One region of the Neobacillus phoenicis genome, then DNA from elsewhere that is predicted to be linked to it. Evidence: riboswitches for the same ligand, from Rfam matches in the RefSeq annotation. Region 1 holds a riboswitch; the other holds the start of a gene.
The links. Region 1 has a riboswitch for lysine ahead of dapA (4-hydroxy-tetrahydrodipicolinate synthase). Riboswitches for the same ligand answer to the same signal wherever they lie in the genome.
Positions count from the first base shown of each region.

Region 2: another riboswitch for lysine. It lies ahead of AA0X95_RS13610 (amino acid permease); the one in region 1 lies ahead of dapA (4-hydroxy-tetrahydrodipicolinate synthase).

Region 1 is NZ_CP154847.1:2,749,219-2,754,147, reverse strand. It holds gene AA0X95_RS14320 (ring-cleaving dioxygenase) at 25-1,008, shown strand; gene AA0X95_RS14315 (GNAT family N-acetyltransferase) at 1,214-1,684, opposite strand; gene AA0X95_RS14310 (phosphotransferase) at 1,713-2,585, opposite strand; lysine riboswitch at 2,778-2,957, shown strand; gene dapA (4-hydroxy-tetrahydrodipicolinate synthase) at 3,081-3,968, shown strand; gene AA0X95_RS14300 (S1 domain-containing RNA-binding protein) at 4,113-4,556, shown strand; gene AA0X95_RS14295 (hypothetical protein) at 4,638-4,919, opposite strand.
Region 2 is NZ_CP154847.1:2,625,069-2,629,997, reverse strand. It holds gene AA0X95_RS13625 (multidrug resistance efflux transporter family protein) at 1-112, opposite strand, end outside; gene AA0X95_RS13620 (PH domain-containing protein) at 285-899, shown strand; gene AA0X95_RS13615 (YitT family protein) at 942-1,757, opposite strand; lysine riboswitch at 1,981-2,170, shown strand; gene AA0X95_RS13610 (amino acid permease) at 2,280-3,761, shown strand; gene AA0X95_RS13605 (helix-turn-helix domain-containing protein) at 3,811-4,029, opposite strand; gene AA0X95_RS13600 (hypothetical protein) at 4,193-4,360, shown strand; gene asnS (asparagine--tRNA ligase) at 4,567-4,929, opposite strand, start outside.

The sequences.
Region 1 (4,929 bases):
ATTTAAATAATTGGAGGGTTTAATATGAACGGATTAAAAGGAATTCACCATGTAACAGCTATTACAAGTAGTGCAGAAAAAAATTATGAATTTTTCACCTATGTTTTAGGGATGCGTTTAGTAAAGAAAACAGTCAATCAAGATGATATTCAAACCTATCATTTATTTTTTGCCGATGATAAGGGTAGCCCAGGTACAGATATGACATTTTTTGATTTTCCTGGCATTCCAAAAGGAGTGCACGGGACGAATGAGATTTCAAAAACCTCCTTCCGAGTACCTAATGATACAGCGATAGAGTACTGGGTAAAACGATTTGATCGTTTACATGTGAAGCACTCAGGAGTCAAGGAGTTTTTTGGTAAGAAAACTTTATCATTTGTTGATTTCGATGACCAACACTACCAATTAATTTCTGATGAAAAAAATAAAGGAGTTCTTAGCGGTACACCTTGGCAAAAGGGTCCAATCCCTTTAGAATACGCCATCACTGGATTAGGACCAATCTTTGTTCGTGTGGCCAATTTTGATTACTTTAAAGAAATGATGGAAAAAGTTCTTATGTTTAAAGAAATTGCACAAGAGGATGCTTTTCACTTATTTGAAGTAGGAGAAGGCGGTAATGGTGCCCAAGTAGTTGTCGAATACAATGCAGTACTGCCCCCATCGCAACAAGGCTTTGGTACTGTCCATCATGCAGCATTTCGTGTGGAGGATCGTACGGTTTTGGAAGAATGGATGACTCGTATTGAAGGGTTCGGCTTTGGTACCTCTGGTTTTGTTGACCGCTACTTTTTTGGGTCATTATATGTAAGAGTAGCACCTCAAATCTTATTTGAGTTCGCTACAGATGGTCCTGGATTTATGGGGGATGAGCCCTATGAAACACTCGGTGAAAAACTATCTTTGCCTCCATTCTTAGAAACAAAACGTGGTCAAATTGAAAAAATGATTCGTCCTATTGATACAGTTAGAAGCACAAAAGATTTAGTAAAAGAATATAATTAATACTTTATCACCCAAGGAAGCTTGAGATTCGGAACATCCTCAAGCTTCTTTTAAATATTGGCTGTGTTAAAAGTTAATGTTGTTTTTATAGAAAATGTTGATTGGAGCGAAGCGACGAGGAGGCTCCCCGGCACTCCCGCGGAAAGCGAAGCACCTGGAGCGGAAATCAACATTCATGTTTAACACAGCCTTAATATTTAAAGACTCATGCTTTAACCATTATTGAAAAGGAATAATCATTTGAATTAAATTCTTTACTCTTAACAAATCCCATTTTTTCATAAAGATGAATGGCCCTTTTATTAAAATTGGCCACAGTTAAGCGGATAGGAAAGTTTTTATATTTTTCTTTGATCAGGTCAAGGATAAATGTACAGTATTCATAGCCATTTCCTTTTCCAGTTTCTCCGGGATGCATACCAAGTCCAAAATCAATAAAACCATCAAGGTAGGCTCCAAACTGGTGACCTGTTGGAACCTGGGCAGACTCTCCCACGCAAAAAAAACCTATTAATTTATTTTCAGCATTAACTACAGCATAATAACTGCCATTCAATAATTCTTGAAGGGATTCATTTGTTAATTCATTATCATAAAAATCATATGGCTGGTTATATTTCCACCCCAATACTTCTTTAGCATATTGTTCATTCATTTTGTGAGACATTAGATACATAATTAAACCCCCTCTTTTTTTGAAATTGCTAATAATACATTGATGAGCTTACTAATTCTGTGTCAATCGTCCATTTTAATCTGCGAATCCATTCCTCCTGAACTGCTTGTGGCGCTTGTTCAACTTTTTGTAAGACCTTCCAAACTTTATATAAACTGTAAGCCTTTACTTTTTCAGGGGAAAGTTTGACTTGATTATACTTCTTGTATTCTTCTAAAAACAAACGATTTAATAAATCTGCCTGTTCAGGATAATGAAGCTTTGTAAACCAGCAGACCCAGATTATATCTGTTAATGGATCAGCCCATTCAGACCATTCCCAATCTAATACTGTAAGACCGGATTCAGCTGAAAATAAGACATTATGTACACCATAATCACCATGCGTTAAAACCCAATCTTTCTTTGACTCATTAATGTGTTGTAATATGTCCCTTGATCTTGAAATAAGAATTTCAGGAACAAAGTCCAAATTTAAGTTCATTTCATTTATAGTACATTTTCTAATTCCTTTTGAAGTTATAGGATGTTTCTTAATATGGATCCTATTTGCAAGTGTTTCTCCTAAGCTTTTAAACAGTACTTTTGTTGTCTCAATATCATGATTCTCTATGATTGATTGACCGTGTAATCCTTGTCTATACTCCATGACCACAAGTTTAAATTGATTTGTTTCTACTAAGTTATATATTTTCGGTACTACCTCTGTTTCTTGCAAAAAATTTAAACTATTGATTTCATTTTCGAAATCTTTATTATTTGTCTTCGCTACTTTTACAACCAATGAAGGCTGAGTCCCCTTTAATAAGAAGGTTTCATTTGTATATCCTCCTGTTAATCGGACAAGTGTAAAATCACCGTAGTGTTCTTTTAAATGATTTTTTACTAATTCTTCGATCAAAATAACACATCCACTCTGTTTATGTTCTATATGACATTTACTATTATTTAACATTTTCATAGATTAATATTACTTCTTATCAACTCTTGATTGGCCTCTTTTTTTTATAAACCTTCCAAATAACTTGTATAATAATAGAAATTCTGTTATAGTAACAGTCAATTAAATATTTCTTACTTCAATACCATTTGAAGTGAGGATAGAGGCGCAAAAACCATGAGTACTCAATTCGAGGAGAATGAGATCCACTGACAATTGTGAAAAGGGGAATTTGCCGAAGCTGAAAGAAACTCATATATCTTGAAGCTGGTTCTGCTATTGAATAAATACAGAACTGTCATATAGGTAACTATATGGAGGGCTATCTCACGCATGGGAACAATTATTAAATCATGTTTCTATTGCAGCAGCGAACCCTCGCTGTTGCTTTTTTGCGTTGACTATTAAGCTGCCTTCCCCGCTCTAATTAAAAAAAATATTTAAAGGGTGAGAAAGATGAATTTTGGCCAAGTTTTAACTGCGATGGTTACGCCATTTAATCAACAGGGGGACATTGATTATATTGCAACAAAAGAACTCATTAATTATTTAATCGCTAATGGTTCTGATGGATTAGTTATAGCTGGAACAACGGGTGAATCTCCCACATTAACGACTGAAGAAAAAGTGGACCTATTTAAATTTGTTGTAGATGTTGTTGATAGCAGAGTTCCTGTCATTGCAGGAACTGGTTCCAATAACACAAGAGCCTCTATTAGCTTAACAAAGCAAGCTGAGGATGCTGGTGTTGATGGAATTATGCTGGTTGCTCCCTACTACAATAAACCATCTCAAGAAGGATTATTTCAACACTTTAAAGCAATCGCCGAATCTACATCACTCCCGGTCATGCTATATAATATCCCAGGACGAAGTGTGGTTAATATGACTGTCGAAACAATCGTCCGTTTATCCAAGATTAATAATATTGTTGCTGTCAAAGAAGCAAGCGGAAACCTTGATGCCATGTCCGACATCATTAGCCACACTTCTAGTGACTTTACACTTTATAGTGGGGATGACGGATTAACATTACCTGTTTTAGCAATTGGTGGCACAGGAGTTGTCTCTGTTGCTTCGCATATCATTGGAAATGAAATGCAAGAAATGATCAATAATTTTAATAATGGTAATCTTAAGGAGGCAGCAACAGCACATCGTAACCTCCTTCCAGTAATGAGAGCATTGTTTGCAGCACCAAGCCCAACACCAGTAAAAGCAGCATTAAAAATGATTGGTGTACCTGTAGGTGGTGTACGATTACCACTTGTCCCATTAACGGATGTAGAACAACAAACATTACAGAATAGCCTTCCAATCAGTTTACTAAAGGTATTCAGTTAATAGAGAAAATATTTTTATTAATGAATATTTCAATAGAAGATATTTCAAAAAAAAGTTAGAAAAATCTATTCGATTGATTCTATTTCCCTTGAAAATTTGTTATAATTAAGTAGTTTTAACACTATTGAGGGGGAAAAAGATTTCATGTCAGTTGAAGTAGGCAGCAAAGTCCAAGGAAAAGTAACAGGAATCACTAATTTTGGAGCATTCGTCGAATTACCTGGAGGTACAACAGGTCTAGTGCATATTAGCGAAGTTGCAGAAAGCTATGTAAAAGATATTAATGACCATCTAAAAGTAGGCGACATGGTTGAAGTTAAAGTAATTAGTGAAAAGGATGGTAAAACTGCCCTATCCATTAAAAAAGCGATAGAAAAACCTGAAACATCATCTTATTCACAACGCCCGCCACGGCAGGGAAGATCTGATAACCGTTCAAAAGACTTCCGTCCAAAAGGTAATTTTAAACCTAAAGAAACATTTGAAGATAAAATGGCTAAGTTCTTAAAGTCTAGTGAAGAAAATTTATCTTCACTTAAGCGCAACACAGAAACAAAACGTGGTGGCCGAGGCGGAAGACGCGGATAACATTAACGTTATAAAAACTATTCATATATAGAAAAAGAGGTTGACTCTATAGAATGGGTCAACCTCTTCTTTGTCTATTACCTAAGATAAAACTGATTTAACACTATTTTTAAATTGAACCTCTTCAATAGCCGGGTCAACGGTAACCTGATTTCCTACTACCATTAAATACTTTTCTGGTGTTTTTGACCCAATAATCACACCTTTCTTTATAAGAGATTGACTTCCTACTACAGAATTTTCCAGCCAAACATTATCTTCTATTATGGTATGAGGTAAGATTACCGAATTTTTTATATGAGCCCCCTTTCCAATTTTCACACCACTAAATATTACTGCCCTTTCAACTGAACCACTTATCACCCAATCTGTC
Region 2 (4,929 bases), 120 kb from region 1:
TGAGTGATGCACTCCAAATCCAGCTTCCACCAGCCAAGTCCATTGATCTGTTTAATATAAATGTAAATGCAAAAAAGAAAGCTGCAAAAACACCTAAAATGATAGGCCGCAATGTCCTATACCCCCTTTTACTAAAAATTCAAATAAAATTATATATTGTATTCTCTATTAAAAAAAGAAAACCATCAAGTGATTTTCAACTAAAAAAATAATTAACTGAAACTTTATGAATCTTCGTTCGTACATAATGTATGTCAAGATTCTTAAAAAGTGAGGTTGAGAGAATGTTTGGAAAAGTAGCTGCTGATATTTTAGGATTAAGTGATGTTGGTTCTGTCATTAAACCGGAGAATTACGATAAGGTCGATGCTGATGATTATGTCATGCACGAAGATAATGAGAAAATTTATTTTTTAATTAAGTCAAAATCGGATGAATATTGTTTTACAAATAATGCCCTAATTCACCTTGATGGTACAAGTGCTACAAGCAAGAAGCGAATGCTGCATCGATACAGCTATGCAACCAATCGGATTTCTGATGTTAAACTTGAAACAGCTGGGACCGTGGACCTTGATGTTGAAATTAAGTTCAAAATTGGCTCACAGCCTTTCTCAATTGACGTTCATAAGAAACATATTGAGGAAGTAAAGGATTTATATAAAGCTTTAATAAAAATTTCCGAAATATCTCATGAAAATGAAATCAGCCTTCAATTTGCAAAACAAAGCCTTGATGTTGCCTCTACTACTCTAGGTCGAATAACAAGTCCGGATAGCAATTTAGTTGTTCAATTTAAAATGCTGAACCAAGCGGCTTTTCAATGGCTAGATGATAGTAAAAAACAGTATTGTGTGAAAGATTTTGGGTATGTATTTGAAAAATACATTAATAATTAATAAAAAATGGGCCGCACTATTAGATAGTGCGGCCCATTTTTATTAAGAGGGACTAGGACGATGAAACAGTCCCATTACTTCAATCGTTTCAGTAATATTGACAAATGCAGTAGGATCTACCTCAACAATAAGATTTTTTATCTCATTCAGTTCATATCGTGATATTACTGTTATTAAGACATTTCGTTTATTATTTGAGTAACCGCCAACCCCATCCATAATTGTCAATCCTCGGTACAGATTGGTTAACAGATGTGACCTCATTTCTTCACCTTTATCTGTTATTATCATTATCGTTAGTTTAGCATGGTCCGTATAGATGGAATCAACTACTTTACCTGTTACAAATATAGATACTAAGGTATTCAGTGCAGCATCCCAATTAAACAAAAATCCACTTATCAAAATAACAACTGCGTTCATCCCTGATAGAAGTGTGCCTATTGGAAAGTCCTTTTTTCTTGAAACAATCATACCAATAATATCAAATCCGCCTGTAGAACCTGAACTTCGGAAAACAATGCCTACCCCAAGACCTGTTAAAGCACCACCAAAGATGGAAGACAATATCCTATCATTTGCAATTTCATAGACAGGTACAACATAGAGCCCAACAGATATGATGAGCACTGAAAAGATCGAGTTCATAATAAATTTTTTGCCTAACATTTTGTACCCAATAACCAGTAACGGAAAATTCAAAAGGAAATTTGCTAAACCAGTATTAAGAGGCGTAACCATACCTAATATCATGGAAATACCACTCAGTCCACTGCTTAACACTTCGTGAGGTATTAAAAAAAGGTTAAATGCCAGTACAACAATTAGTGATCCCGTAATAATTCCAAAAATCCGCATGGAAAATACCTCCGAACACTGCCATCATTTATATTTAAAAATAATACCGATTATCATTTTTAAAGTAAATTTAATAGTTTTTTTCCAAAAGATTTAATTATCTGTTAATTAGCATAAGGTTGTAATAGCAAAAAAGTTATTGGAGTAAAATATATTGACAAATGTACGATATTATTTATACTTTAGAAATATAATAATTTTATAAGCTAAATCCTCATCAAACCGATGAGGTAGAGGTCGCGGTTTTTATTAGTATGGCGGATGAGATGCTGAGACATTTTTGACTCCGTTTGAAAGGAAAAACTGCCGAAGTGTGCTTTATTCTCTGAAAAAGCATGCTGGGGCTGTCTCCAAATAGGAACAGAACTGTCACGAATGGACCTACCAGCCATTCGTGTTGAGCTATCTTTCGGAAGGTATGATGCGGGGTATTGATAATGCCATCGATTCTACTTCGATGGCATTTTTTATTCCAAACTCCTTCTCGAAAAAAAGAAAGAAATCAAAAAAGGAGTAAAGATTATGCAAACAGCAAGAGTATTAAAAGAAAATGAATATAATGGTGGTTTATCACCTAAAAAAGAACCCTCTGAGTTAAGACGAAGCCTTAAATCTCGACACCTTACCATGATTTCACTTGGAGGAACCATTGGTACTGGTTTATTCCTTGCTAGTGGAGGAGCCATACACTCAGCTGGACCAGGCGGGGCCATTCTCTCCTATATCATTATTGGTTTAATGGTTTACTTTTTGATGCAAGGTTTAGCAGAAATGGGAGCCTATATGCCTGTTGCCGGAAGCTTTAGTACGTATGCAACTAAATTCGTCGATCCTTCCCTAGGTTTTGCACTAGGTTGGAATTACTGGTATAACTGGGCCATCACCATTGCAGCTGAGTTAGCTGCCGTAACAATGATTATGAAATTCTGGTTTCCACATACACCATCATTCATTTGGAGCGGAATCTTTTTAGTCATTATGTTTCTATTAAATTATCTTTCTGTTAAAGGGTTTGGTGAAGCAGAATACTGGTTTTCATTAGTAAAGGTGGTAACGGTTATTGTCTTTATCATAACTGGTACGCTAATGATTGTCGGTATCATGGGAGATGAAGCAATCGGCATCAAAAATTTCACAGTTGGTGACGCCCCTTTCCACGGTGGTTTCATGGCAATGTTAGGAATTTTTATGGCCGCAGGATTCTCCTTTCAAGGAACAGAGCTTTTAGGTGTTGCTGCAGGTGAAACGGAGGATCCAAAGAAAGCAATTCCACGAGCGGTCAAACAAGTATTTTGGCGGATTCTTTTATTTTATGTTTTAGCTATTTTAGTAATCGGTCTTCTTATTCCCTATACAAATGAAAACTTAGCAAATGGTGATGTTACGGTTAGCCCCTTTACTCTTGTTTTTCAAAAAGCAGGAATTGCTTTTGCTGCTTCTGTCATGAATGCAGTTATTTTAACAGCTGTGTTATCAGCGGGTAATTCCGGTATGTATGCTTCTACTCGAATGCTATGGGACTTAGCACGTGAAGGCAAAGCTCCAAAGTTTCTAGGGAAACTAAATAAAAATGGCGTTCCTGTCAATGCTCTTATCGCAACAACTTTAGTCGGCACCTTGGCCTTTCTTGCTTCTTTCTTCGGAGATGGAACGGTGTATGTTTGGTTATTAAATGCATCTGGTATGTCCGGATTTATTGCTTGGCTCGGAATTGCAGTCTGTCACTATCGATTCAGAAAAGCTTTTATCGCGCAAGGCAAGGACTTAAGTTTATTACCATATAAATCAAAATTCTTCCCCTTCGGTCCTTTTTTCGCCTTTGCTGTTTGTGGATTCGTTGTTTTAGGACAAAACTATTCTGCCTTTATTGGAAGCAGTATCGATTGGAATGGTGTATTGGTATCTTATATAGGGTTACCGCTTTTCCTTATCTTATGGATGGGATATAAATTCACCAAGAAAACTAAATTAATTCCTTTAGATAAATGTGATTTATCAAACTAAAACGCAAATAAAAAACAGACTCACACAAGAGTCTGTTTTTTATTTGCGTTTATGCTTCTTCCGCAGTCCATACATATAAGTCTTCAATCTTGCAATTCAATTCTTTGGAAATAGTCATTGCAGAATTTAAACTCATTACTTTCTTGGATAAATAGTCATTGAGTTGAGTTCTAGGTATACTGGTGTTCTTTTCCAAACTATCCAAATCCATGCCGTTTTTAGATAATAAGGCCTTGAGGTTACTCTTTTTTGCTTTATAATTTGTCAAAATGACACCTCACTTTCATCTATCATAGCATAGGGGCATTAAAAATGAAAGGAAAAGGAATCCCTCCCAGTTTTTAACTTTAAAGTATAACCTAAAGGAAGGACAAATAGAATAAATTAATTTGTGTTATACTTAAGTTGTAATATAGAAGGGGTGTAATTAAATGAAGAATTCAAATAACCGTTATAGTAGCGGTCAAACTGTAAACATTAAAGAAACTGGTGAAATGGTCACCATTTTAAAGTGGCAGTATGTAAAAAATATGAAGAGATACTCCTATACCGTTAAAGAGCACCCAGGTACGTTTTATTTTGAAGAAGAATTACAGTAAGAAAAGCGCAAGTGCCTTGGTCAGCCCCGATAGGCAAATGTTCTTCGGCAAGAAAAGTCCGCCTTTTGACTTTTATTGCCGAAGGTTATTTGACCCGAGGGGCTAGGCGCTGGAGCTGGACAATTCTCGAAGTCGAATTTTATGCTTGTTTATAATGTGAAAAATCAAAAAAAGACCAATTCACTGAATGAATTGGTCTTTTTGGCTTAAAATTCTGCATTTCCTGGAGTTCTTGGAAATGGTATAACATCTCTAATGTTTGTCATACCAGTTAAGTACATAATCAAACGTTCAAATCCTAGGCCATAACCAGAATGTTTAGTTGCACCGTATTTTCTTAGCTCTAAGTACCACCAGTAATCTTCCTCATTCATACCAAGTTCATTAATTTTCCCAGCCAAAATATCTTCACGCTCTTCACGCTGGCTGCCTCCAATTAACTCTCCAATTCCTGGTACTAGTAAGTCGGTTGCAGCAACTGTTTTATTATCTTCGTTCAATCTCATATAGAAGGCTTTAATTTCTTTTGGATAATCAGTAACAAATACAGGCTTTTGGAACACTTTTTC